One region of the Cellvibrio sp. pealriver genome, then DNA from elsewhere that is predicted to be linked to it. Evidence: predicted binding sites of a transcription regulator. Region 1 holds the regulator's gene; the other holds the start of a gene.

Evidence for each region. Region 1 encodes FNR, which switches genes on or off when oxygen is low (the NO sensors DNR and NnrR bind a similar motif). Its sites were predicted from a motif close to TTGATNNNNATCAA; they were not measured.
Region 2: a site for FNR is predicted at 1,544-1,557, ahead of hemN (oxygen-independent coproporphyrinogen III oxidase). Genes of this name have one in related genera too.

The regions. Positions count from the first base shown of each region.
Region 1 covers NZ_KQ236688.1:1,872,628-1,876,051, forward strand. Annotated here, with positions in the region: gene VC28_RS08050 (cold-shock protein) at 109-315, opposite strand; gene fnr (fumarate/nitrate reduction transcriptional regulator Fnr) at 850-1,608, shown strand; gene VC28_RS08060 (DUF4202 domain-containing protein) at 1,639-2,229, shown strand; gene VC28_RS08065 (SirB2 family protein) at 2,282-2,659, shown strand; gene VC28_RS08070 (hypothetical protein) at 2,940-3,424, shown strand, end outside.
Region 2 covers NZ_KQ236688.1:2,035,762-2,039,185, forward strand. Annotated here, with positions in the region: gene VC28_RS08810 (circularly permuted type 2 ATP-grasp protein) at 1-439, opposite strand, end outside; gene VC28_RS08815 (2OG-Fe(II) oxygenase) at 834-1,484, opposite strand; gene hemN (oxygen-independent coproporphyrinogen III oxidase) at 1,614-3,017, shown strand; gene VC28_RS08825 (class I SAM-dependent methyltransferase) at 3,024-3,424, opposite strand, start outside.

The DNA.
Region 1 (3,424 bases):
AACGCAACTTTATGTAGCGTAGAGCTGAAATTGAATAAACCCTCGAATAAAAAACCGCCTCAGTTGCCTGGGCGGTTTTTTTATTTCATCTGCTTTTGTGCTGGCAGATTAGAGAGCGATTACGTTTTCAGCTTGTGGGCCTTTTTGGCCTGGCTTTACGTCAAACTCTACTTTTTGGCCTTCCGCCAGGGTTTTGAAACCTGAGCCAGTGATAGCACTGTAGTGTACGAATACATCTTGACCCGCTTCACTTGCAATAAAACCGAAACCTTTTGATTCGTTGAACCATTTAACGGTGCCTGTACTTCTAGCCATATAAACCTCGATGCTCTTTATCAAATAAAAATGAATACCCCAAGTGGAGCTTTGCTGGCGGATTCAGATGTTACTTATGTAGAACAAACCGAGGTGCTAATAGATTTACTGCTAGAACAACGAGGTGATTTACTATAAATAATGCTGCGAAATGGCCAGCCAACCAAATATATTCCCACCATCCATTCATGTAAAGTGGTTATTTTTACGACCAATATTGAGTATTTGGTTATAAAGCACAGGGATAGCAGCAAGGCATGCGGCAATTTGCCGCGCGCGCATTGTCACCAAGCGCACTAATATGCAGTTAATAGGTATTTACGTATCTATTGTCTTTTCACTTTTACCGGGTTTTCCGGTTAATCTCCTTCGGGCTGGCTTCCAGCCCCTTTTTACCTCTCCAGGATAGCTCTTGCCATCACTAGCATGGTGCTTGCCGTCACCGCCTATTTACCCCCTACCCTAAAGCTGCAACAATCGCTTTATCGCTATTTTCCTCACGTTTTGCAGGGATATACATTCACGAGGCCCCTCATGACCGCCAAACAATTGATTATTAAACCCCAGGATGCTAACTGCCCGCATGACAAACGTGTGAGTTGCGGCAATTGCCGATTGAACACTATTTGCCTACCCATCAGCTTGCACATTGACGATATTGACAGGCTTGATGGCATTATCCAGCGCGGTAAACCTCTGCAAAAAGGTGATTATTTATACCGGGCAAATGATGCTTTTGGATCGGTATATGCCATTCGCTCTGGTTGCGTTAAAGCGATTACCTTGAGCGACAATGGCGAAGAACAAGTGACCGGTTTTTATTTGCCGGGTGAAATTGTGGGCATGGATGGTATTGCCGACAATCGTTACACCAATTCTGTGATCGCATTGGAAACATCATCTGTGTGTGAAATTCCATTTGAACGGATGGAAGAGTTGAGTTTGCAAATCCCCAACTTGCAACGTCATTTTTTCCAACTCATGAGCCGTGAAATCACGCAAGACCAGCAAGTCATTACGTTATTAAGTAAAAGCAGTGCTGAAGAACGGATCGCTGCACTACTGTTGAGCATTTCAAGCCGTAATAGCCGCCGCCAGCTATCGGCGAATGCGTTTCGCTTGCCGATGTCGCGCACTGATATTGGTAACTATTTGGGTTTAACCATCGAAACCGTTAGCCGCATTTTGACGCGCCTGCAAAAACAAGAGGTCATTGCAGTCGATAAAAAAGAAATCCAGATTGTAAACATGGAACAATTACGCAACATAGCTAATGGCAATACAAGCTGCTGATAGCTCAGCAATAACTGACGAGCAACAACTATGATCGACCAAGCACGTTTGGAAAAAACACTCGCCGCATTCGACGCTGCCAATTTACAAGACCCGAATACTGAAATAGTGGATGGAAATGCTGTCGCGAAGGAATGGATTTACGGACAGCGAATGAGTGCACAGCTTGTACTCTTTTGCGAGAACCCATCTGAAGCCCTGCAGCTCGCTGCGCGCAGCCAGCATATTTGCCGTTGGAAGATTCCGCGCAGCGATTACCCGATGGACAGAAGTGGTTATAAAAAGTGGCGGCTCGACCTCGCCCAAATGCACGGCGATATTGCGGGCGATATCATGTCTGAACAAGGTTACGATGAAATAACCATAGCCCGTGTCAAAGATCTTTTACTCAAACGCAGCTTAAAGCGCGACGAAGAAGTGCAAGCACTTGAAGATGTTATCTGTCTGGTATTTATCGAGTTTTATTTGGAAGACTTTGCGCGCAAACACGATGAAGATAAGCTGATTGATATCATCCGCAAAACATGGAACAAAATGTCTGAAAAGGGCCATGCTGCCGCCTTAAAACTGCCACTATCAGAAGGCATGCTTGGGCTGGTAGGTAAAGCATTGGCTGCGTAACTCCTTTTCTCTAATCACCCTACTTCATCAACATTAATAAAAGGAAAACACTGTGTATCTAGCCCTTAAACATTTGCACTTAACGTTTGTTGTTTTATCGTTGCTCGCCTTTTTTATTCGCGGCATCTGGTTGTTTATGGGCTCAAGTATGCTCACGAAAAAGTGGGTTAAAATTCTGCCGCATATCATTAGTTTGGTTTTATTGGCGAGTGGTATCGCTGTTGCTGTACATCTGGGAATGTCACCCGGTAGTCAGCCATGGTTGATGGCTAAAATTATCGGCTTGGTTGTTTATATCGCGTTAGGTGTAGCCGCATTTAAAGCAGCGAACCCAGTTACACGCAAAGCCTGTTGGGTGGTTGCACTACTGGTATTTGCCTATATCACCAGTGTTGCTGTAACCAAAACGCCCTTGGGATTTTTTGGTTAGTATTGCAAAACTCACCTCTTTGCCTCTCCGCTCCCCCGACCTTTTTGTCGGTTGTGCATCAGGATCCAGGATTCTGATGCACAGCTCCCTAACACTTCTCCCTTTCCCACTTATCTCGCTGCTACTTCTATAGTATTCACCAGCAATTTGCGTGTGCCTTATCAGGAAACGCTCTATGCAAAGACAATTTTATTTACAATACTTGACGTATCTTTAAAAGTGATTTATATCACAGTCTAGTGAACAAGCCTTATATAACTTTAATAATCGGTGAGCCCTAATGAAAAAAATAACTTTGACCATTCTCTTATTAGCATTGTCCCCACTAGGCTTTGCCTGTGATGAAGCATGCAAACGCGCAAAAGCAGAAGCGGCCAACAACGTGAAGTTTGCCAGCTACCTGAACGCAAAATACTGCAAATCAACAGGATTGGATTTTTTGATGCAAGGCCGCAAGAGCTTGCAGAACTACCGCGACAAACAACTTGCAACCGCACACCGCGGCGGTGCCAAGAATATCCGCAATTTTATTTTGCAACGTAAAGATTGGCTGCAAGAATGCGATAACTATTTAACGTTGACAGAGCAAGGCCGCATTTTCCGCGATAAAGAGAGTACCGATAAAATCATCTCTGCAATGACCGGCACAGCAGATGAGTTACAAAAAATTATGATGCGCCCTAAATCCGATGTAGAAAGTTTGGAATTGGTTACAGCCCCTGCAGCATTGAAGTTTGATGAGCTATTCAAAGCAGTCGATGCACA
Region 2 (3,424 bases), 160 kb from region 1:
ACCACACACCATACGCGGGTTTCATGCCGATGCATTCTTTGCGGAAGTTGACTGAATCCTCAAATAAATAAGAAGGTACAACCTTATCTTTGATAATTTTCTGGTCGTTATAAATATCGTTGATAAATAAATTCAGCGCCGTTAATCGTTGGATCAAACCGCGCTCGGTTTTTTGCCATTCACGTTGCGGGATGATGCGCGGAATAATATCGAATGGCCATTCACGGTCGATGTTTCCTGCATCGCTATATACCGTAAACGAAATACCCATGGTTTTGATTGCAAGCTCAGCAGAGAGTTTTCGCTCTTGCAATTCTTCTCCGGAAAGAGAGGCCAGATACTGCGCAAGGTGTTTGGTTTCAGGACGGGGGTTGCCGGGCGAGCTAATTAATTCGTCGTAAAAATTGCCAGAATGATAATTCTGCCAATCAATTTTCATTTCACTCATGGTGACTTCCTTAAGCATGCGCGGCCTCGCTTTATTGTCTCTATAAAGAGGAGTTTCTCTGAGCGTCGGGTTCTAGTTGTCTTGTTGTTATAGCGCTCACTGAAATTCATCCCTGGTTCCATTTCTCCACTCCCGGAAGACTTTCAGCGAGCTACGCCCCTAATCTTGCAAAAGCATTGCCAACTAACTTGAGCACTCCAAAACCTAACACAACTATCCGTTACATCCCGGTCATTCCACTCTGGCAACGCTAACAATAATTAGCGATCCCAAGTCGCACGCTGTATTTGCAAGGTCAGTTAGCCGCCGATTTATGAGACACGAGGGATTTATCGCCTAAAAATTCTGTTGCTTTAGGCTGAATATTTTCGCGCACCTAAAGAGCTCACGGCTTTACCCGAAACCACCCTGCAATACTTTGGCGTGGACGGCTCGCTGGAAGAACCTCATGGGGAAATTCCTCACTTAAAAACAGCACCAGCCTGCCGCATTCTGGTGCAACACGGACTAACTCGTCCGTGCCTGCTTCATCATAGAGCACCAATTCACCACCCGCTGCAAAATCCCAATCCGCATTTAAATAAAACACGCTGGAGACTTTGCGGCCCGGTTTTCCACGAAATGCATCGCTGTGTTTCTTATAAAAAGCGCCGGGGTTATAACGTGCAAAATGCGCCTCATAATCGCATAACCCTAAAAACAGACGCTGGTTGAGTGCAGCGCGCAGTTTATCCATGGCGGATAAAAATTCTGTGACAGCAGGTTCGCCCGCTTCCAACCACTCAATAGCATCGCCACGCACAGTGTCATTGAGCTGGAAATCGTCATTGCGACCAACACCCGCACGTTTCAGCTGGCCATCTTTGCCACTGATAAGCTCGATAAGTCTTTGCGTAAGTGCGTCCGGCAGGGCTCCGTCCAGAATAATAAACCCGGGGCCCGCGAGCGCATCGGCAATTTCATCGTACTTTTTTTCAAGGCACGATGTAGCTTCAAGAAGGCTCTTGTTGTGGGAATCAAACCTGCTGTTAGACATAAACACCATCGTTCATTTTAAAAAGGATTACATGATTGACCAGATTAGCCATTATAGGCTTGATCCATGTCAATTCGTTTGGCTGCGCTGGTTTTTACTATAACGACTCCACAGTAACAGGTAGGCGTTATGCGCAACTTTGAACAACCTCTTGAATGGGACTCGCTGCTAATTCACCGCTATGATTTGGCGGGGCCACGGTATACCTCCTACCCGACTGCGCCACAATTTCGCGAAGCATTTAGCCAGTCTGCGCTGTTCCGTGCAATTGTGCGCAGCAATCTCGCGCACCGGCCGCTGTCGTTGTACTTTCACATTCCGTTTTGTGAAAGTCTTTGTTACTACTGCGGCTGCAATAAAGTTGTCACCCATAACAAAAGCCGCGCGCTGCCTTATATCCAGCGCATGATCCAGGAATTATCGCTTTACGCCGATTTATTTGAACCGGGTAAACAAGTGCAACAAGTACACTGGGGCGGAGGTACACCTACCTTTATTAGCGATGATGAAATGTCATTACTTATGAACGCGAGCCGACGTTTATTTTCGTTTGCTGATGATGAATCGGCCGAGTTTTCAATTGAAATTCATCCGGGACAAATAGCGCCTGACAGACTGCGACATCTTCGCAAACTGGGATTTAACCGGATCAGCATGGGCGTACAAGATTTTGATCCGCATGTGCAGCGCGCCGTCAATCGCTTTAATACTTACGAGCAAGTCGCAGACCTGACACGCGCGACGCGTGAACATCAATACCAATCGATCAGTATGGATTTGATCTACGGTTTGCCGTTGCAAAACCAACAGTCATTGCACAATACTTTGCAGAAAGTGATTGATTTGGAGCCGGATCGTTTATCGCTATTTAATTATGCGCACATGCCACATTTATTCAAAAGCCAAAAAATGATTAGCGAAAGCGAGCTGCCATCGCCCGCTGAAAAACTGGATATGCTGCAACACGCGATTGAGACTCTGCAAGTGGCAGGTTACGTTTATATCGGCATGGATCACTTTGCCAAACCCAGCGACCCACTTGCTATTGCACAGCAACAAGGAAAATTACAGCGAAATTTTCAGGGATATTCGACGCATGGCAATTGCGATTTACTAGCGCTGGGCGTGTCGTCCATAAGCATGATCGATAATGTGTACGTGCAAAACGCAAAGGACTTAACCACCTATCAGCAAAAAATGGATATGGGATTACTGCCCATCATGAAAGGCTTTAGTTTGAATCAGGAGGATATTCTCCGGCGCTTTGTCATTAACCAATTAATTTGCCACTTTGAGTTGGCATTTGCAGATGTAATGCGCGAATTTGGAATTGATGCACAAGCACATTTTCAAAAAGAACTTATCCAGCTACAACCTATGCGTGAAGATGGATTATTGAGTATTAACAGCAGCGGCATTTATGTCCATAACAAAGGCCGCTTGTTGATCCGCAGAATTTGCATGGTATTTGATGAATACCTGCAAAAACAGCAGAGCACGGTATCGCCTATTCGCTATTCAAAAATTATTTGACCGGCATTAATTATTAAGATGGTCAGGTAATTTTTTAATCGTGTAAATGTCGTAACGGCTGGATTTTCCTTCCAATTGGTACGAAGGCGTTTGATTATTGAGAAACGGTGCTTTACGTGGACGCTTTACAACAACACGATAATTCACATGCTCAAGCGCCAGCGGTAATAGTGAATCGGCATCCTCATCTTTACCAACAACATCGTGAAACGCAGCCATTTCTTTTTTAACATCGGCACTTTTATTTCGTTCCGGGAACATTGGATCAAGATAAATCACATCGGGAAATGCCGATGTATCCAGTGAAGCCAAATACGCGCCGCTATCCTGTGTAATCAATTGCATACGCTGTAGCACCACTAACAATTCAGGATCATGCTCACGTGCAAACGCTAACGCACGCATCA